Linked DNA regions of Phenylobacterium montanum. The protein of the gene in region 2 interacts with the protein of the main gene of each other region in a pairwise test. Links are inferred from orthologs where the notes say so. Each region holds a gene or a part of one and is shown on either strand. Other genes may lie near its edges. The genes, in order: ssb and KCG34_RS17255.

Evidence for each region.
Region 1: the proteins of KCG34_RS17255 (region 2) and ssb interact in binary tests that used the Escherichia coli proteins (3 or more experiments, as listed by UniProt). The link is inferred for Phenylobacterium montanum from one-to-one orthologs.

Annotation. Positions count from the first base shown.
Region 1 is NZ_CP073078.1:5,298,786-5,314,410, reverse strand. Bases 7,513-10,402 are described here. They hold ssb (single-stranded DNA-binding protein), read right to left. Parts: upstream 9,262-10,402; coding sequence 8,764-9,261; downstream 7,513-8,763. Other genes in these bases: KCG34_RS24265 (hypothetical protein), read right to left, coding at 10,240-10,402; KCG34_RS24270 (GFA family protein), read right to left, coding at 9,813-10,238; KCG34_RS24275 (hypothetical protein), read right to left, coding at 9,360-9,752; KCG34_RS24285 (2-hydroxychromene-2-carboxylate isomerase), read right to left, coding at 8,086-8,730; KCG34_RS24290 (hypothetical protein), read right to left, coding at 7,562-8,077. In the rest of the region: gyrA (DNA gyrase subunit A), read right to left, coding at 1-2,048; KCG34_RS24320 (superoxide dismutase family protein), read left to right, coding at 2,338-2,880; KCG34_RS24315 (GNAT family N-acetyltransferase), read left to right, coding at 2,884-3,531; KCG34_RS24310 (TetR/AcrR family transcriptional regulator), read right to left, coding at 3,528-4,169; KCG34_RS24305 (VOC family protein), read left to right, coding at 4,264-5,199; KCG34_RS24300 (fumarylacetoacetate hydrolase family protein), read left to right, coding at 5,196-6,035; more of mhpA, read left to right, coding at 6,039-7,512; more of KCG34_RS24265, read right to left, coding at 10,403-10,911; KCG34_RS24260 (beta strand repeat-containing protein), read right to left, coding at 10,948-13,884; pseH (UDP-4-amino-4,6-dideoxy-N-acetyl-beta-L-altrosamine N-acetyltransferase), read right to left, coding at 13,956-14,510; KCG34_RS24250 (flagellin), read right to left, coding at 14,588-15,418; KCG34_RS24245 (flagellar protein FlaG), read right to left, coding at 15,615-15,625. UniProt on the Escherichia coli protein: Plays an important role in DNA replication, recombination and repair. Binds to ssDNA and to an array of partner proteins to recruit them to their sites of action during DNA metabolism. Acts as a sliding platform that migrates on DNA via reptation.
Region 2 is NZ_CP073078.1:3,807,947-3,813,405, reverse strand. The notes cover bases 2-2,926. They hold KCG34_RS17255 (primosomal protein N'), read right to left. Parts: upstream 2,582-2,926; coding sequence 422-2,581; downstream 2-421. Other genes in these bases: KCG34_RS17250 (DUF484 family protein), read left to right, coding at 2,707-2,926; KCG34_RS17260 (F0F1 ATP synthase subunit delta), read right to left, coding at 2-191. In the rest of the region: more of KCG34_RS17260, read right to left, coding at 1-1; more of KCG34_RS17250, read left to right, coding at 2,927-3,414; KCG34_RS17245 (tyrosine recombinase XerC), read left to right, coding at 3,399-4,328; lpdA (dihydrolipoyl dehydrogenase), read right to left, coding at 4,333-5,459.

The DNA.
Region 1 (15,625 bases), 1.5 Mb from region 2 along the record:
AACACCCTGACCTCGTCCGCCGGGAAGCGGATGCAGCGGCTGAGCGCGGTGGTCAAAAGGATGTCGTTGGCGGTGGTGCAGAGGGCCACGCCGATGATCGAGTCGCCCTCGTCCAGCTTCATGGCGATCTTGCCGTTGCGGTTGATCTGCACGAAGTCGGACAGCTTGTTGCGCCGGACATTGCCGCTGCGCGTCGCGAACATCACGTCCAGCTTGTCCCAGGTCGCCTCGTCCTCGGGCAGCGGCAGGATCGAGGTGATGCTCTCGCCCATCTCGATCGGCAACAGGTTCACGAACGCCTTGCCGCGGGAGTTGGGCAGGCCCACCGGCAAGCGCCAGACCTTCAGCTTGTAGACCTTGCCGCCGGAGGAGAAGAACAGCACCGGCGCATGGGTCGAGGCGGAGAAGACGCGGGTCACCGCATCCTCGTCCTTGGTCGCCATGCCCGAGCGGCCCTTGCCGCCGCGCTTCTGCGTCCGATAGGTCGCCAGCGGCGTGCGCTTGACATAGCCGCCGTGGGTCACGGTGATCACCATGTCCTCGCGTGCGATCAGGTCCTCGTCCTCGACGTCGGCGTCGCCGTCGACGATCTGGCTGCGGCGCGGGATGGCGAAGGCGGCGCGCACCTCGACCAGTTCCTCGCGCACGATGGCCATGATCCGCTCGCGCGAGGACAGGATGTCGAGATAGCCGCGGATCGCGGCGGCCAGTTCGCGCGCTTCGCCCATGATCTCGTCGCGGCCCAGGCCGGTCAGGCGCGACAGGGTCAGGGCCAGGATGGCGCGGGCCTGCTCGTCGGTCAGCCGCACGCGCGAGCCCTCGACCACCACCGTGCGCGGGTCGGCGATCAGGTCGATCAGGGCGATCATGTCGCCCGCCGGCCAGTCGCGGTCGGTGAGGCGTTCGCGCGCCTCGGCCGGGTCCTTCGACGAGCGGATGATGTGGATCACCTCGTCGATGTTCACCACCGCGATGGCGAGGCCGACCAGGACGTGGCCGCGGTCGCGGGCCTTGGTCAGCTCGAACTTGGTCCGCCGGACCACCACCTCTTCGCGGAACTCGACGAAGCTTTCGATCAGGGGCTTCAGCCCCATCTGCTCCGGCCGTCCCTTGTTCAGGGCCAGCATGTTCACCCCGAACGAGGACTGCAGCGGAGTGAAACGATAGAGCTGGTTCAGGACCACGTCGGCCGAGGCGTCGCGCTTCAGCTCCACCACCACCCGTATTCCCTGGCGGTCGCTCTCGTCGCGCAGGTCGCCGACGCCCTCGATGCGCTTTTCGCGCACCAGCTCGGCGATCCGCTCGACCATGGCGGCCTTGTTCACCTGGTAGGGGATCGAGGAGATGACGATCGCCCAGCGGTCCTTGCGGATCTCCTCGATGGTCGCCGAGCCGCGCATGATCACCGAGCCGCGCCCGGTCATCAGCGCCTGGCGCGCGCCCGAGCGGCCGATGATCTCGCCCCCGGTCGGGAAGTCCGGCCCCGGCACGATGTCCAGAAGCTCGTCCAGGCCGATCTCGGGGTTGTCGATCCTGGCCAGGCAGGCGTCGATCACCTCGCCCAGATTGTGCGGCGGGATGTTGGTGGCCATGCCGACCGCGATGCCGCCGGCGCCGTTGACCAGGAGATTGGGAATGCGCGAGGGCAACACCACCGGCTCGCTCTCCGAGCCGTCGTAGTTGTCCTTGAAGTCGACCGTACCCTTGTCCAGGTCGGCCAGGATCGACATGGCCGGCTTGGCCAGGCGCGATTCGGTGTAGCGCATCGCCGCCGGCGGGTCGTTGTCGATCGAGCCGAAATTGCCCTGGCCGTCGATCAGCATCAGCCCCATGGAGAACGGCTGCGCCATCCGCACCAGGCTGTCATAGATCGCCAGGTCCCCGTGCGGGTGATACTTACCCATCACGTCGCCGACGATGCGGGCCGACTTCACATAGCCGCGGTCGGGGGTATGCCCCTGTTCGCTCATCGAGAACAGGATGCGGCGGTGCACAGGCTTGAGACCATCGCGCGCGTCCGGCAGGGCGCGGCTGACGATCACGCTCATGGCGTAGTCGAGATAGGAGCGCTTGAGTTCGTCCTCGATCGCGATCGGGGCAATGCCGCCGCGATGAGCGCCGTCAGTGGGAGTATCGCTCAAGGGAAATCAGCCGCGGGAATCGAGCGGAAAGGTCATGGCGTTCTGTTAGCATCCCCGGTGTGACGGCGCAAAAGGCTTAGGCCGATTGGGCGATTTGCGCGTTCCTATTTCGCGCGTCAGGCGTCGCGGCGCCGCCCGGGACTTGCAAACGCCGCTTGATCGCGCACCTTGGCCCGCCCCAAGCAGGAGATACCGCATGGCCCGCCTTCGCCCATCCCGGCTCGCCCTCCCAGCCCTCCTCGCCGCCGCGGTCTGCGGCGCGGCCGCCGCCCAGCCTGCGGGCAGCTTCACCGCCACCATCAAGACCCCGGACGGCGCCAACGTCGGCACGGCGGTGCTGACCGAGGCCCCGACCGGCGTCCTGATCCGGGTCGAGGTCAAGGGCCTGACGCCCGGCTGGCACGGCATGCACCTGCACGAGAAGGGCGACTGCTCGGACGCCAAGTTCATGAACGCCGGCGGCCACCTGCAGATGTCGGGCATGAAGATGCCGCACGGCCTCCTGGCCGCCGGCGGCCCGGACGACGGCGACCTGCCCAACCTGTTCGTGCAGCCGGACGGCGCGGCCAAGGCCGAGGCCTTCTCCACCCGCGTGACGCTGAAGGGCGCCGAGGGGCGCACCATGCTCCTGGGCCCCACCGGCTCGGCCCTGATGATCCACTCGAGCGCCGACGACCAGACCACCCAGCCCATCGGCGGAGCCGGCCCGCGCGTCGCCTGCGCCGTGATCCGGCAATAGGCGGTGGGGGAAGGCTGGCCGGCCCTGGGGACCGAGCGGCTGCCCGGCCGCACGGTCGACCTGGAACGTTGCGACGTGGGGCGCCATGGCGAAGGCCTGTGGAGCGCGGTCGGCGCCCACGCATCCTTGTGGGACGCCATTCCCTCGGGTCCGTTCCAGGACCGCGCGGCCTTCGCCGACTGGCTCGCGCTCAGGGCCGAAAGCCCGGCCATGGCCCTCTTCACCATTCTGGACAAGACCGGCGCGGCCCCCTCGCCCGCCGGCCTGCTGTTCCTCCTGCGCACCGATCCCGAGGCCGGCCGCACAGAGATCGGCCTCGTCTTCGGCCAGGCGATCACCCGCCGCACGGCGGGCACCGAGGCGGTCTTTCTCCTCATGCGCCATGTGTTCGAGACCTGCGGCTACCGCCGCCTGGAATGGCGCTGCTCGCCGGACAACCTGGCCTCGCGCCGCGCCGCCGAACGGTTCGGCTTCACCTATGAGGGAACCCTGCGCGAAAACCTCTGGGTCGAAGGCGCGCCCTGGGACACGGCGATCTACGCCATGCTGGAGAGGGAGTGGGCCAAGGCCGGCGGCCGTATGGCGGCCTGGCTCCAGCCCGGCAACTTCGACGCCGATGGCCGGCAAGTGCGTGCGTTGGAGACTTTTTAGGCCTCCCCGATCAGCTGGGCCGCCTCGCCCGCGACCACGTCAGCCTCACCCGCCGGCATTCCCAATCCCGCGAGCAGCAGAGCCAGCACCTCGGCGCTGAGGGCGCGCGCGGCGGGCGGCGTCATAGGCCCGGCCATCACTGCCGCCAGCAGGCCCTGGCCGACCCCAACGACATAGAGCACCCCAGCCTCGACGCCTGCGGCGCGGAAGCGGCCCCGCCTCTGGCCCAACTCCAGGTCTGCGCGCACGCCGGCGTTCAGGGGGTGGCCAGCCCCCAGCGCCCGGTCATGGCTGCGCAGCATGATCCGCGCCGCCCTTGGATCGGCCAGGGCGAAAGCGACGAAGCTGGCGAGGCCGCGTGCGACCCTCAGGCCCGGGTCCTCGACGCCCCGGTTGGCCGCCGTGACCTGGGCCTCCATCGCTGCACGGATCTCGCCCGCCACCGCCGCGGCGAAGTCGTCCTTGTCGGCGAAGTGATTGAAAAAACTGCCCTTCGCCACACCAGCGGCGTCGACGATGTCGTTGACCGGAATGGCGTCGATCGGGCGCTGGGCCATCAGCTCGGCGCCCGCGGCCATCAGGGCGGCGCGGGTCTTCAGGCGGCGCGGTTCCTGGCGGCTGGGCGCTCTGTCGGTCACGGGCGAACTCATCGGGCGGCGTTGGGGCTTGACTTCAGATACAGGTTCGCACAAACTTGACCAAATAGTCAACTTATAGACCAGGGAGGCGCGAGTGAGCCTGATCAAGATCGCCGACATCGCCCACGTGCGCTTCACGGCGCCCGATCTGGAGCAGATGGCGGCCTTTCTCGGTGAGTTCGGCCTCAAGGCCGAGCGGGCGACCGATGGCGTGCTCTACGCCCGCGGCGCCGGTCCCCAGCCCTTCCTCCACGCCACGGCCGAAGGCGAGCCTGGCTTCGCCGCCCTGGGTTTGCGCGCCGACAGCCTGACCGACCTGGAGCGCCTGGCCCAGGCCGAGGGCGTCGCGATGGAGGACCTGGACGCCCCGGGCGGCGGCAAGGTGGTGCGGTTGCGCGACCCGGACGGCCGCATGGTCGAGGTGGTGGCGGGCCAGGCCCAGGCCGCCCCACTCCCGCTGGCGCCGCCCCAGCCGCACAATTCGGCCGCCGCCCACCCCCGCCAGCGCGCGCCTCTGCGCCTGCCGCGCGGCCCGTCGACCGTGGTGCGGCTCGGCCACTGCGTGCTCGAGGTCCGCGATTTCCGCACCTCCGAAGCCTGGTACAAGTCCCGCTTCGGCTTCATCACCAGTGACGAGATCCAGCCCGCCCCAGGCATGGCTATCGGCGCCTTCCTACGCTGCGACCGCGGCGAGACGCCCACCGACCACCACACCCTGTTCCTGCTGCAGTCGCCGCGCGCCCCGGCCTTCAATCACGCCGCCTTCGAGGTCGCCGACCAGGACGACCTGATGCGCGGCCACGACCACCTGAAGCTGGCCGGCCGAACGCCCGCCTGGGGCGTCGGCCGCCATATCCTGGGCAGCCAGGTGTTCGACTATTGGAAAGACCCCTGGGGCCACGAGCTGGAGCACTGGACCGACGGCGACCTGTTCACCGCCGCGGACGGGTCGAACATCGCCGACATGCAGACCTTGCTGGGCGTCCACTGGGGACCCCTGCACCCGATGATGAGCGGAGCCGCGCAATGAAGCTCGCAACCTATGACCGCGGCTCCGGCCCCCGGTGCGGCGTGGTGCTGGGTGAGACGATCGTCGATCTCGGGCGTGAGGGCGACCTCCTGCCGCTGATCGTCGACTGGGACCGGCTGCGGCCGGAGGTCGAAGAGATCGCCGCGGCCGGCGGCGGCGTTCCCCTCTCCAGCGTCCGGCTCCGTGCGCCGGTCCTGCGTCCCGGCAAGATCTTCGCCATCGGCCTCAACTACGCCGACCACATCGAAGAGAGCAAAATGGAGCGGCCGCAGCACCAGGTCTGGTTCACCAAGGCCCAGACCTCGGTCAACGGCCCCTTCGACCCGATCCAGATCCCCAGGGCCTCGCCGTTCGTCGACTACGAGGTCGAGCTGGTGGCGGTGATCGGCCGCCGCGGCCGGCACATCACCCGGGAGCAGGCGCCGGCGCACATCTTCGGCTGGTGCGTCGGCGACGACGTCACCGAGCGCATGTGGCAGCACCGCACCCCGCAATGGAGTCTGGGCAAGTCGTTCGACACCCACGCCCCATTCGGCCCCTGGATCACCACCGCCGACGAGATCCCCGATCCTCACGCGCTGGCGATCCGCTGCAGCGTCAACGGCGAGGCGCGGCAGACCTCCAACACCCGCCACCTGGTGTTCGACGTCTTCGACCAGATCGCGCACCTGTCCCAAGCCATGACCCTGGAGCCGGGCGATGTGATCTTCACCGGCACCCCCGGCGGGGTCGGCGCGGCCATGGACCCGCGCCAGTTCCTGAAAGCCGGCGACATGGTCTGCTGCGAGATCGAGGGCCTGGGCCATATCGAAAACCGCTGCGAAGCGGAGGGCTGAAGCTTGACCGACAATCTCGACTGCGACGTGCTGATCGTCGGCGCCGGGCCGGTGGGCGTGACCTTGGCCCTGCTGCTGGCGAAACAGGGCCTCAGCGTCCTGGCCGCCGACCGAGCGGCGGACATCTATCCCCTGCCCCGCGCCGCGCACATCGACCATGAGATCGTGCGGGTGTTCCAGTCCCTGGGCGTGGCCGACGCCATCATGGCCAGCTCGAAGCCCGCCGCGCGCTACGACTTCCTGACCGCGGGCGGTGAGGTTCTGCTGCGCTTCAACACCGGCGAAGGCGGCTCGCCCTCCGGCTGGCCGGCGGCGAACATGATCCACCAGCCCTCGCTGGAGGCCACCCTGCGCGAGCGCCTGGCGGACTTCCCCACGGCCCGGCTGCGGACCGAATGGACCCTCACCTGCCTCGACCAGGACGAACAGGGCGTGCAGGCCAGTTTCGAGACGCCCGAAGGGCCGCAAGTCCTCCGCGCCGCCTATGTCGTCGGCTGCGACGGCGCCCGCAGCACGGTGCGCGAGCTTTCGGGCATCGACCTGGACGACCTCGCCTTCGACGAGCCCTGGCTGGTGATCGACACCATCGTCCACGCCCCCTCGCGCCTGCCCGCCCTCAACCTGCAGATCTGCGATCCCGCCCGGCCGACCACCTGCGTGCAGATGGGCTCGGGTCGGCATCGCTGGGAGTTCATGCTGAAGCCGGGCGAGACCGCCGAAGACGTGCTGGACGACGGCTTCATCGCCGCGCTGCTGAAGCCCTGGAACGTCGAAGGCGCCGTCAGCCTGGAGCGCAAGGCGGTCTATCGCTTCCACGCCCTGGTCGCCCGCGAGTGGCGCAAGGGCCGCGTGCTGCTGGCCGGCGACGCCGCCCACCAGATGCCGCCCTTCGCCGGCCAGGGCCTGTGCTCGGGCGTGCGCGACGCCGCCAACCTCGCCTGGAAGCTGGCGGAAGTGTTGCGCGGCCGCGCCCCCGAAGCGCTCTTGGACACCTATCAGGCCGAGCGCGAGCCGCACGTCCGCGCGATCATCGACCTCGCCCTGATGATGGGCCGCACCGTCTGCATCACCGACCCGGCCGCCGCCGCCGCCCGCGACGCCGCCATGCTGGCCCAGCGCGCCGCCGGCGACGCGCCACCCGGCCCCATGGCCTTTCCACCGCTCAGCGCCGGCTGCATCGTAGAAGGAACACCTGGTGCTGGGGAATATTTCCCGCAGCCGTGGGCGGAGGGTGCAGGGGGGCAGGCAAAGCTGGATGATGTGCTTGGCGATGGGGCGTGGCTGATCTCGATCGACGCGGTCGATCCAATTCTCACCGACGGCCTCGCGGCCTGGAGGCTGAGCAATCCGGCCTTACAGCCCTACGCCGAAGCGATCAGAGCCTGGCTGGCGAAGCGAGAAATGGAAGCGGTACTCATTCGCCCCGACCGCTACGTCTTTGGCGCGGGATCGGCAGCTGGGTTAGCCGCGGGCTGGGCGGCACTGATCGGCTCATAACCGGCAGCAGACCCCAGCCCATGAAAGGCTCAATCGCCAACACGCCCCACTGAGGTGAGTTCGGTGAAGTTGGGAGGCTCGATGCCCACGCCAACCCATAAATCATCCATGTCGCCGATGAAGTCAGAACCACCGGTGCCAATCCAAAAATGAAGCGGATGACCACCCGATTCCACGACGTGACGAATGCCGACGACCTCACCGCTCTCGATTGAGGGCGCTGTAAAGAATTCTGCAGACTTTAGTGTCCCATCTTCAAGGCCACCCCAGAGCTCGCCTGTGTCTGCGCGAACCCGGTCAAGGGAATATTCGACCCAAACTTGGTCGAGTCCTTCGCTGAGCACCATGTTTTGACCGGATTGTCGCCAAGTCAGAAATAGCTTGTGGTCTTCCGCAAAAGCCACAAATGCGGCGCCAGTGAAGCTGAACGAAGCGAGTTTGAATTCGGTCACGAGTTGAGGTGTGTCTGATGTCATAGGCATCCAGATCACAGCCTCAATTCGCCGACCAATCAGGTAAGCATATTTGTCGGACCAACTCGCCAACACGTCTCCTACTCCCGCCGCAGTCCCCGCTGATCCAGCCGCCAGCGCAGGGTGTCGAGGCGGTCCTGGCCGAAGAAGGGTTCGCCGTCGAGGACGAAGGTCGGCACGCCCCAGTGGCCGGAGGCGGTCAGGGACACTTGGTTTTCTTCGATGATGGCGCGATAGGTCGCCTCATCGGCGATGGCGGCGTCCATCTCCGCCAGGTTCAGGCCGGCTCGCTCCGCCGCCCGGGCCAGGTGGTCGCCCAGGTGCCAGTCCACCACGCCGCCGAAGGTCAGGGCCGAGACCTCCTTGGCGAAGGCCACGCCATGACCGCGCCGCTCGGCCTCGGCGCCCAGATAGGTCAGGCGATAGATGTAGGGCTGGTGCTCGGCCGCCTTCACCGTGCCCGGTTCCAGCGCGATCGGGTCCGGCTGGGGCCAGGCGTGGGGCATGCCCAGCATCTCGGCCCGCCGCCCCCAGTCGATCATGATGTAGCGGGCGCGCTTCAGGTTCTCGGGATCGAAGAACGAGGGCTGGCGCACCGCCAGCGGCAGCACCGGCCGAAAACGGACCTTGACGTCGTAGTCCGCCCCCAGCTGCAGCGCGCCCGGCGCCGCGAGGTACGAATAGGGGCTGCGGAAGGACCAGAACAGATCGACGACAGCGGTCATGCCCGGTCCCCCTGCCCGCCCCTTTGATGATCCCTAGAACGGGATCTCATCATCCAAATCAGCCGAGAAGCTCTCGCGCGGGCCGGACGGCTGGGCGCGCTGGGCCGGCTGGAAGCCACCGCCGCCCTGGCTGTAGCCGCCGCCATAGCCGCCCTCGTCGCGGTCCTCAGAGCCGCCGCCCTTGCCGTCCAGCATGGTCAGCTCGCCGCGGAATTTCTGCAGCACCACCTCGGTGGAATACTTCTCCTGGCCCGACTGGTCGGTCCACTTACGGGTCTGCAGCGAGCCCTCGACATAGACCTTGGAGCCCTTCTTCAGATAGCTCTCGGCCACCTTCACCAGGTTCTCGTTGAAGATCACCACCCGGTGCCACTCGGTCTTTTCCTTGCGCTCGCCGCTCTGGCGATCGCGCCAGGTTTCCGACGTGGCCAGGGTCAGGTTGGCGACGCGGTCGCCTGAGCCGAGGCTGCGGATTTCGGGATCCTTACCCAGATTGCCGACCAGAATGACCTTGTTGACGCTGCCCGCCATGTAATCCTCACCTTGGTGTCCGTAGAGCCCGTGATCAGGCGACCCTATCCAAATGCGGCCGCACGATCAATGAAAATGTTCTCGTTTCGTTCGACGCCTTACGGCGCGGTGTTCCCCATCGGCCCGGCGCCCAGCTTGGCCAGCCGCCCATCGCCCGTGCGCACTAGGAGCAGGAACCGCGCGCCGGTGAAGCTCTGCGAGGTGAACACCCCCTCCGGTTGCAGGAACAGAAACTGGCCCTGATAGGCGCCGGATATGGTCTCCATGCTGCCGCCTAAGCGCAGGAAGCGCAGCCGCATGCCCTCCAGCGAGGCGGCGCAGGCTTCAAGCGTCGGCTCGTTCTTGGAGACGGTGTTGAACTGCGCCTTGCCGTTCTTGAACACCAGCTGGGTGCACAGGCCCCGGTCCATCGGGGCCTCGATCTGCTTCTCGCAGGCCGAGAGCGCGAGCCCTGCGGCGACCACGGCGGCAAGAAGAACGGTGCGAGTCATGATCCGGACGCTACACCGGCGCCGGCCGTGCGCAATAGGCTGCAGCCAGGCTTGCACAGTTTATCGGCCAGGTTCGGTCCCTGGGTAGGCCGGCGCTTCGCAGGCTTCCGCGGCCCAGGCCGGGCGGGCGGCAGTATGGATCTGCGCTTCGATCGCCAGGCTCTCCGGCGTCTGGTCCAGCGCCCCCAGGCGCAGCCTCAAGCCCTCGGGCCGGTCGTCTCTTCGGGAATAGAGCGGCGAGCCGCAGGCGCGGCAGAAGGCGCGGCGCTTGCCCGGCGAGGACTCGTATTCGCAGATCAGGTCCGCGCCTTGCGTCACCTCGAAACCCGTCGCCTCGGCCGGCGCCACCGCCGCGGCGAAGCCTTGCGCCCGACGACAGTCGGCGCACCAACACAGGGTCACGGCGCCCTGCGCCCCGCCGAGTTCGCCCGCATAGGCGAAACGAACGCCGCCACAGTGACAGCCGCCCGTCAGGCGCCCGCGCATCTCAGAACTCGCCGATGGCGCAGGTGGTGTCAGACTGGTCCGCCAGGGGGCGGAAGGTTTTGTTGTCGCTGGAGATTTCGACGTGGTGCGGCGACAGCCTCAGGGTCTGGCCCATCCAGCGGCCATAGCTCGCCCCACCCAGCTTTTCGCAGTGGCCGGCGAACAGGGTCTGGACGCAGGCGCCCAGGCTGAGCGCATCGCCCACCCGCCGCCATTCGCCGCTGGCGTAGCGCAGGCAGTCCCCGGACGCGGTCTTGAGGGTCGCGAAATTGGCCGCGTCGGCCGCCGCCTGCGACTGCTCCGCCGGTGCGCCGCTCGGCGGCAGCGGCGTCAGGTTGGTTCCGGCCTGGCTGGCCGCAGCCAGGGCGCCGGAGGAGTCCACGCCCACGTCCAGGGCGTCGGTGGCCACGCCGTTGCGCTTGGCGCAGTCGGCCAGGGTCGACATGCCCACGAACAGGCCGCCGACGAAGCAGCGCAGTGGCGCCTTCGGGTCCGGCTTGGTGTCGTCCGGGTGGCCCATCTGCACAACGAGGCCGCCGGTGGAGGCCGGCGGCGGCGCCTTGGACGCATGCTCGCGCCCCAGGATCACGAAGGCCAGGGCGAGGGAGATCACAAGGACCGCGACGCCCCCGCCAAGCGTCAGCCACAGCCTGCGATTCTGTGCGGAATCCATGGTGCTTGGCTACGACGAGCCGAGCGCAGGTTCAAGTCACGCCAGGAGCTGCGACGCCGCACTGCCCGAGGAATAGCCGGTGCTTGAACTGGACGAACTGCTCGAGCTCCCGCCGGTCAGGCGGTTCAGGGCGTTCTGATAGCTGGCGATCTGGTTGGTCAGGTAGGTCGGCACCTTGCCCGAGGGGTTGGAGGTCGGCAGCTTGGTCTGGCCGGCGTTCTTGAGGTTGTAATAGGCGTTCTGGACCTTGGCCATGGCTGCGCTGATCGCCGCCTGAGCGGCCTTGATGCCGGCCTTGGTGGTGAAATCGAAATTCTGATCCAGGCCCAGCCCATAGTAGTCCGTCGGAATCTTGGGCTTGGCCGACGGGTTGACGCCGGTGGTGGTGGCTTTCTGCGTCTGGGTCGGCAGGGCCGATCCGCTCATGACGATGCCGGGCTTGATGCCCAGCGGACCCAGAGCGTCCTTGCCCGAAGGCCCGGGCACAAACTCGATCACCCCCTGCTTGGTCTCCGGCGTGATCTTCACCTCTTCCTTGCCGCCGGTCGGAACCACCGTGACATTGGCCTGGAAGCCGGCCGCCTGGCGGATCTTCAGCGCCAGGGATTGCGGGGTCTCGTTGGCCGAGATGGTCACCGTGGCCAGGGGGCCGTTGGGCGAGGTGCGGATCTGGAACTGGTCCCCGGCCCGGACCGAGGTGGCCTGGGTCAGGTTCTGCGAGCTGGTGTACTGCAGGGTTCCGTCCGGCAGGCCCAGGCGGTCCAGCACGCTGGCGCCTGTCGCATCGACGGCGATGGATTCGGGATGGTCGTAGCCGTCCTGCCCCTGCAGGGCCTGGGACCACTGCACCTGGCCGGTGGCGATGTCGATATTGGCGACATAGCCCTCGTTGGTCCCGGTCGAGGAGCCGGCGGTGTCGGTCGGTCCGGCGAGGCCCGGCAAGCCGCCGGTCGAGGTCCCGGCGATATAGACCTGGCCATTGACCACCGAGAGCGCCGTTCCGGTGGTCGAAGTCCCAGAGCCGCCGCCATAGTAGGCGATGGCGTCGTTCGAGTTCGGCGACAGGCTCTCGTCCAGCTGGGCGGCGAAGGCCGACTTGCCGCCACCATAGCTGGCCGTGACATTGCCGGCCGACAGCGAGCCGTTGCCGGTGGTGCCAGCCACGATCACCTGGCCGTTGCTGATGGCGACGCCGGCGATCGACCCGCCGCCAAGCGAGCCCAGATCGCGCACGGCGCCCGCCGTCGGCGGCCCTGAGCTGTTCAGGGTGAAGCTGCGCAGCACCCCGTCGCCGTTCTCGGTCCCGCCGACCACGACGGTGGAGCCGTCCACTGCGATCGACGTCGCCGCATCCGTGCCGCTGGACCCGAACTCGGTGGTGAAGAGCTTGGTCCCGGTGGAGGAAAAGCCCTGCAAATAGCCGTCCTGGCCGCCGGAGGGTGTTCCGCCGGGCATGGCGCCCTGGGTCTGGCCGGCCACATAGACCGAGCCGTCGGAGCCGAAGGCGACGGCGTTGGCCTGGTTGTTCCCCACCCCGTTGGTCTGCTGCGTCCACTGCAAGGCGCCGGTGGAATCGAACAGGCTGACGAAGCTCTGCGTCGTACTGGCGCTGTTGCTGCTGCTGGACGAGCCGACCGTGAGCGAGCCGTTGACCGAGCCGGCGACCGCGACCTGGCCGGTGGCCGAGACCGCGAGCGAATAGCCGCTGGCGGAGCCGGTGGCGCCCAGGGTGGCCGCCGAGAGCAGATGGCCGGCGGAATCGTACTTCAGCAGGGCGACGTTCTGCGTCCCCTGCAGCTGCATCCCGTCGATGGCGCCGGTGACGTTGGCGACCACATAGACCGAGCCGTCGGGACCGGTGGTTGTGGCGCCGACGGATGCGACCTGCAGCGTGCTGGCCAGCGCCTCGTCCGAGGACGCCCCGATCAGCCCCGGCAGGGACACGGCCGCCGGCGGCGCGCTGCTGGTGGTCGAATTGTCGGCCTGCAGCTTGACCAGTTGCTGGATCGGCGGGGAGTCGGTGGTCGAACTGCTGCTCGACGAGGACGACGTCGTGCTGGTCGAGGTCGCCGTCGGATTGCCGGAGGTCTGCGCCACATAGACCGCCGCGGCCGTGGCGGGCGCCGAAAAGCTGACATGCTCGACGGAATCGCCGGTGATCTTGAACGACCACTGGTCGGGTCCGGCCGGCAAGGTCACGGTCTTGCCGTTGATCTTCATGGTCTCGGGCTTGGGCTGGACCATGTTGGTGGCGAAGCGGGTGGTCACGCCCGCCGCCTCGAGCTGGCTGTTTATGAAGCTGACCACGTTGGGCATGGTCCGCGGCGTCGAGCCCATCTGGGACAGGTCGATCGGGATCGACGTCACCTGGTTCTGGAACCCGGTGATGTTGATGTTGAACTGCACCGTGCCCTGGAAGGACGGCACCTCGTCGTTCATCGCACCCTGGAAGACCACGCCGGTGGTGTAGGTGTCGTTCTCGGTCGCCGGCGCGTTGGTGGTGGATACGCTGTTGGAAACCGAGCCGTTGGTGATGCGGATATTGGGCAGGTTCAGGCCGTTGACGTAGCTCATCACCTGGCCGAGTCCGGTCTCGAACGCGGTCGTCGCCTGTTTGGTGCTCTGGGCGGTCGCGGTCGACGACAGCATCTGCGAGGTCAGGCCGCTGAGCGCGCTCAGCCCCTGATAGAGGGTGAACAGGCTGTTGTACTGCTGGCTCGCCCCCTTCACGTTGGTCAGCGCGGTGTTGGGGTTGATGACGTTTTGCCCCGCCAGCGCCAGCTGGGCCAGGGCGCTGGGCTGGGTCGAGGCCTTGGCGGCGTTCCACGGCGCAGGCGGCGCAGCCGTCGTCGAGCTCGAGCCGGTCCCGCTCGACCCCGAGGTCGAGGAATCGAGAATTCCCGCCTTGGAGTCGTAATAGCTGACCAGGATGCTGGGATCGAAGGAGATCACGGCGCCACCTGAACCGGACACGTTCCGGCGGCGTCACTTTAGCCAGCCAAACCCTTACCACCCCTTAAGGGGTGCGCCACCGGAGCGCGAGTTCAGGCGGCGATGAGATTGGAGATGGCAAGGTCTCGGCGCACATTGTCGCGCCGTGCCGCCCATTCGTCCGCCAGGATCGCCAACAGAACCACGTCGCGGAACTGGCCGTCCTTGCAGACGTGCCGCCTCAGATAGCCCTCGCGCCGGAAACCGGCCGCGGCCTGAGCCCTCAGCGCCGTGTCATTGTCGGCCAAAACCTCGGCGCAGACCTTCTCCAGGCCGAACTCGTGGAACGCCAGGTCCAGGCCCAGGGCCTGGGCGGCCCGCCCCACCCCGCGCCCCCGCGCCCAGGGCTCGCCGATATACCAGCCCCACGAGGCTCTGCGATGCCGGCTGGTCAGACCGCTCAGGGTCAGATAGCCGGCCGGGTCGCCGTTATAGGTGATGATCCACCCGCGCTGGTCCGGGTCGGCGCGCATCTCGACGAACCATTGCGCGTGCTCGGCCTCGGTCTGGGCCGGCAGGTCGCTCATCCAGCGGTCGACCTCGGGCTCCCGCCGCCAGCGGAACAGCCGGGCGCAGTCCTCGTCGGCCAAACTGCGCAGGTCGATCATGCGAACACCCCATCCGATGAGAACCGGCTGCAGGATATCGCTGATTCATGAAGCCGCGAGCGTTCTCGCGTGAAAAACTACTTGAACAGCGACAGGATCACCTGCGGCGCCTGGTTGGCGATCGACAACGCCTGGGCGCCGAGCTGCTGCTGGACCTGAAGGGCCTGCAGTTTGGCGCTCTCCGCCGCCATGTTGGCGTCCACCAGGTTGCCCACCCCGGTGGTCAGGGTGTCCTGCAGCTTGCCGACGAAGGTGTTGTGCGCCGAGATCTCGCTGGACTGTGAGCCCAGCTGGCCGAGCGCGCTGTCCACCGCCGTCAGCGACTGGTTGACGAAGGTCAAAAGCGCCGTCGCCGCCGTTACCGTGCTGATGGTGGCGTTCGCCGTCACCGAGATGATGCCGCCGCCCAGCGAAAGGTTCTGGGTGGCCAGGGTGATGAACGAGGTGCCGTCGGTATTGGCCAGGAAGTTGACGGCGGCGCCCAGCGACCCGTTCAGGACGTTGGCGCCGTCGAAGGACGCGTTGTTGACGACGTTGGTGATCTGCGACAGCAGCGAGCGGAAGTCGTCGTTGATCAGGTTGCGGGAGGTCTGATTGTTCGACGGGTCCATGGCCGCGACGACCTGGGCCTTGAGCTGCGACAAAAGGTCCGACACCGAGGCGCCGGCCGTCGAGGCCACGTCGGCGATCGAGGTGGCCCGGTTGAGGCTCATCTGCACGGAGTCGAGCGCGCTGATATCGGCCCTCTGCCCCTGGGCGATGGCCCAGACCGAGGCGTTGTCCTTGGCCGACCCGACCTTCAGGCCAGTGCTGATCTCGCTCTGGGTCTGACCGAGCTGAGACTGGGTCGCATTCAGGTTTTCCAGCGCAATGAGCGCGGCGTTGTTCGAGTTGACGCTCAGCGTCATGACTGCCTCCGTCGGCCGATCCCGAGCCTCGCGCCAGCTTTCCGACGCCGCCGGGGAATCGCTTTCTCCAGACGAAGGGTATGGTTAACATCGTGAGCAGATCGTTAACGTCCAACGCCAAACGCCCGCCGGCCGGGGTCCCGGCGACGGTCGAAGAGTGCGTTGGGGCTTGTCGCCCGCCGATGTTCGCCCGGCTCTAGGCCTGGG
Region 2 (5,459 bases):
TTGCCCTTGGCTTCGGAATCGAAGGCCGGCGAGGCCAGCAGGGTCCGCAGGTCGGCGCTGTCGGCGATCATGGCCTTGAGGGACTTCAGGTCGGCGTCCACGTTCGCGATCTGACCATTGTCGCTCGCCAGATCGAACAGAGCCTGCGCATACCGCGCGCTCACATCCGTAACCTTGGAATCGTCCGCCAAGTTGAAACCCACCAATTATGTCGGTCGCGCCAGCCGCGAGAGGCCCCGCGACGGCTGGAAAGGCTTGATTGCGCTTAGGAAAGCACGTGGACGAAAGGGCGTACTCAGAGCCCCCAGCCCGAAGCCGCGCGCCTGATAGCACGCGTTCTTCGGCGCCGCAACCGACGGAATCCAGGCCTTTTGGCCAATAGAGCCCGCAGCTTAGGTCCCTGCCGTTACGGCATCCGGCTTTAGAGAAAGCTGTAGGGGTCCACGTCGATGGTCATGCGGATCGAGCCGGGAACCCGCACCCTGGCCCGCCACGCCGCCAGGAAGGCCGGCAGATCCACCTTGCGATCCGCGCGAATGAGGAACCGCTTGCGCCGGCGGCCCCGCACCAGGGCCAGGGGCGCGTCGGCCGGGCCGTAGATCTCGATCCCCTCGGCATTGGGCGCCACAGCCGCCAGGCCCTGGGCGAAGGCGTCCAGTGCGGCCGCATCTGGACCCGACAGGATGATCGCCGCGAGCCGACCATAGGGCGGCAGGCCGGAGAGCTGGCGCGCCTCCATTTCGGCGGCGACGAAGGCGTCGCGGTCCTGGGCCGCCAGGGCCTGCATCACCGCGTGCTCCGGCGCATAGGTCTGCAGCAGCACCCTGCCTGGCCGCTCATGCCGCCCGGCCCGCCCTCCGGCCTGGGCCAGCAGTTGGAAGGTGCGTTCGGCGGCGCGCAGGTCGCCCCCTTTGAGGCCCAGGTCGGCGTCGACCACGCCCACCAGGGTCAGGTTCGGGAAGTTGTGACCCTTGGCCGCAGCCTGGGTGGCCACCAGGATGTCGATCTCGCCCGCCTCCATGGCCACGATCATCGCCTTGGCCGCCTCCGGGTCCCACATGGTGTCGGAGGAGAAGACGGCGATGCGGGCCTCGGGGAACAACTCGCGCGCCTCCTCCTCGACCCGCTCCACCCCGGGACCGATCGAGGCCAGGCTGTCCTTGGCCCCGCAGTGGGGGCAGGCCTCGGGTTTCTTCATGGAAAAGCCGGTCAGGTGGCAGATCAGCCGGCCGGTGTAGCGATGCTCGACCAGCCAGGAATCGGTGTCCGGCGCGGTCAGCTTCTCGCCGCAGGCCCGGCAGAGCACCAGCGGCGCATAGCCCCGGCGATTGAGGAACAGCAGGCTCTGTTCGCCCTTGGCGTAGGTCTCGGCCAGGGCCTTGATCAGGGGCGGCGAAAGCCAGCGCTCGCGCTCGGGCGGGGTCTCGCGCAGATCGACCAGAGAGACCTCGGGCAGCTCCGCGATCCCATGCCGGTCGGTCAGCCGCAGCCAGCGATAGCGCCCGGCCTCGGCGTTCCAAAGGGTTTCCAGCGAGGGGGTGGCCGAGGCCAGCACCACCAGCGCGCCCTCGATCTTGGCCCGGACCACGGCCAGGTCGCGGGCCTGGTAGATGAAGCCTTCCTCCTGCTTGTAGGAGCCGTCGTGCTCTTCATCGACCACGATCATGCGCAGGCGGGCGAAGGGCAGGAACAGGGCCGAGCGGGCGCCGATGACGATGCGCGCCTCGCCCGAGACGACGCCTTCCCACGCTCGCCGCCGCTGGGCCGGGGTGATGCCCGAGTGCCACTCGGCCGGGGCGGCGCCGAAACGGTCGGTAAAGCGGGCGATCACCGCCTGAGTCAGGGCGATCTCGGGCAGCAAGACCAGGACCTGGGCCGCCGGGTCCTGGGCCAGCACCTGGGCGACCGCCTCCAGATAGACCTCGGTCTTGCCCGAGCCGGTGACCCCGTCCAGCAAGGCCGCCTGGAATCCACCAGCCTCGGCCAGGCCCGCAAGCACCTGCATCGCCGCCGCCTGACTGGGGTTGAGGGCCGGATGCTTGTGGTCCGGATCGGGCGTCGAGAAATGCGTTTCCGGCTCGACCAGCCGCGCTTCCAGGACGCCTTCGTCAACCAGCCCCTTGAGCACCGAGGCCGAGACCTGGGCCGCCTCGGCCAGGGCGGTGGCGCTCATGGGGCCGGTCGCGGCCTCGAGCACGCGCGCCCGCGCGGGCGTCGCGCGGGCCGGCGCGGCGCCGGTGGCGAACAACAGCCGCTGTGGCTTCGGCCGTGGCGCGCGGGCGCCGCGCAGGGCGATGGCCAGGGGCGCGCCTGGGGCGTCGACGCTGTAGCGCGCGGCCCATTGGATGAAGGCCAGGGTGTTCTTGGGTAGGGGCGGTTCGGCCAGCCGGTCCAACACCGGCTTCAGCGGCCGGTTGTGCCCGGCCCCCTCCTTCAGGCCCGTCACCACTCCGATCAGCCGCTGGGGGCCGAGGGGCGCCACGACGATGTCGCCGAGGCCCAGATCCATCCCTTCCGGCTCGGCGTAGTCGAACGCCTCGGGCAGCGGCAGGGGCAGAAGGATGCTTGCGACTCTCGGCATGGCGAGGGAGCTTAGAGCAGATTTGCGCCGCTCTTCGCGAGCGATTCGAGAACGGCGTGAATCGCTTCTTAACCATCCCGGGCGCCATACGGGACGGCGGGTTCGAGTTGGGGGTGAGAGGGGTCGTGAGCGAGCAGCCGAAGACGCCGACGGATGCGGCCAAGGCCAAGCTGGAAGAGGCCCTGGCGAAGGACTGGAAGGTGGTCTCGGCCTTCCTGCGCGAGCATCCGAACCTGATCCGCGGCGATGCCGATCTGCTGTCGGTGCTCGGCCTCTGGCTACGCGCGGACAACATCATCGAGTTCGGCCCCGCGGCCCTGGCGCGCCTCTCGGCAGACAAGTCTCGGGAAAAGGCGGCGCGCCGTCACCTGGAGGTGACCGCGCGGGCGAATTTCGCCGCCCAGGCCCAGACCCATGCAGCGGTGATCGACCTTCTGGAGGCGCGCAACCACGCCGACCTGGCCCGGCGCGTGGACGAGACCGCCCGCCTGCGCTTCGGCCTGGTGGCGGGGGTGGTCGGGCTGGAAGGTCCCGGCGGGGTGCCGGCCGGATGGAAGGCCTTGCGGGGCGGGGCTGTCGATGAGCTGCTGGGCCTGACCGGCCCGGCGCGCATGGGACCGGTGCTGGCGGCCAAGACCCTGTTCGGCGACCAGGCCGACCAGATCGCCAGCACCGCCATGGTGCGCCTGGCCCTCTGGAACCCGGCCCGTGAGGGCGTCCTGGTGTTCGGCTCTTCCGATCCGGTCGGCTTTCTGCCGCAGATGGGGACCGAGCTGGTCTCGTTCCTGGCCCGGGTGGTCGAACGCACGGCCGAGCGATGGCCGGTGCTGTAAAGACCGCGCGGGAGGCCCTGGCCGCCTGGCTGACCTATCTGGAACAGGAGCGCCGCGCTTCGCCGCGGACGGTCCGCGCCTATGGCGATTGTGTCGGCGCCTACATCGTCTTTCTCGAACAGCACCAGGGCGGCGCGCTGAGCCTTCCGGGCCTGGCGGAGGTGTCGGGCGGCGACCTTCGCGCCTACCTCGCCTTTCGGCGTGGCGGCGAGAAGGGGCTGGGGCCGAGGTCCGTATCGCAGGCCCTGTCGGCCATCCGCGCCTTCCATCGCTGGCTCGACCGGCGGCTGGACACGCCCAACGCCGCCGTGACCCTGGTGCGCGGCCCGCGCCTGCCCCAGGGCGTCCCGCGGCCGGTGAGCGAGGACCAGGCCAACGGCCTGATCGAGGAGGCGGGCTTCGACAGCGACCTGCCGGAATGGGAGATCGCCCGCGACGGGGCCCTGATCACCCTGCTCTGGGGCTGCGGCCTGCGCATCTCCGAGGCCCTGTCCCTGACCCTCGCCGATACGCCCCTGGGCGAGACGGTGCGCATCACCGGCAAGGGCGGCAAGACCCGGCTGGTTCCCGTGCTGCCGGTGGTGCGCGAGGCCATCGCCGGCTATGCCGCCGCCCAGCCCTTCGCGCTCGGCCCCAAGGACGTCCTCTTCCGGGCGCCCCGCGGCGGCCCCTACAGCCCCCGCCACGCCCAGGCCCTGATGCAGCGCCTGCGCGGCCGGCTCGGCCTGCCCGACAGCGCGACGCCGCACGCCCTCAGGCACAGCTTCGCCACCCACCTCCTCGGCGCCGGCGCGGACCTGAGGGCGATCCAGGAACTCCTCGGCCATGCCTCGCTGTCCACGACCCAGCGCTATGCCGACGTGGATGCGGCCGGACTATTGGCGGCCTATTCCAAGGCTCATCCGCACGCCTGAAGGATCAGGCCTGCATGGTCCAGCCTTCGACGCCCATGGCCGCCTGGCGCAGGGCCTCGGAACGGGTCGGGTGCGGGTGGCAGGTGCGGGCCACGTCTTCCGAGGCCGCGGCGAACTCCATGGCCACGCAGTATTCGCCGATCATCTCGCCGACCTGGGGGCCGATCATGTGCACGCCCAGCACCCGGTCGGTCTTGGCGTCGGCCAGCACCTTCACGAAGCCCTCGGCCTCGTGGTTGATCTTGGCGCGGGAATTGGCGGTGAAGGGGAACTTGCCGGCCTTGTAGGCGACGCCCGCGGCCTTCAGCTCCTCCTCGGTCTTGCCGACCCAGGCCACCTCGGGGTGCGTATAGACCACGCCCGGAATGACGTCGTAGTTCACGTGCCCGGCCTTGCCGGCCATGACCTCGATCGCCGCCACCGCCTCGTCCTCGGCCTTGTGCGCCAGCATCGGGCCGTGGGTGACGTCGCCGATGGCCCAGACGCCGGGCGCGGAGGTCTTGAAATGGTCGGTCTCGATGAAGCCGCGCTTGTCGGGGGTGATGCCGACGCTCTCCAGTCCCAGGCCTTGGGTGTAGGGCCGCCGGCCAATGGCCAAGAGCACGTAGTCGGCGGTCAGGGTCTCGGCTTCGCCGCCCTTGACCGGCTCGACCGACAGGCTGACGCCGGACTTGGAGGTCTTGGCCCCGGTGACCTTGGCGCCCAGCTTGAAGGTCATGCCCTGCTTGGTCAGCGAGCGCTGGAAAGTCTTGGCGGTCTCCTCGTCCATGCCCGGGCAGATGCGGTCGAGGAACTCCACCACCGTCACCTGGGCGCCCAGGCGGCGCCAGACCGAGCCCAGCTCCAGGCCGATGATGCCGGCGCCGATGACGACCAGGCTCTTGGGAACCTCCGGCAGCGACAGGGCGCCGGTGGAATCGACGATGCGCTTCTGGTCGACCTCGACCCCCGCCAGCGGCGAAGGCTCGGAGCCGGTGGCGATGAGGATGTTCTTGGCTTCCAGCGTCGTGGCCTGGCCGTCCCCGCCGGCCACCTCGACCTTGCCGGCGCCGGCGATCTTGCCCCAGCCCTTGATCCAATCGACCTTGTTCTTCTTGAACAGAAACTCGATGCCCTTGGTCAGCTGGCCGA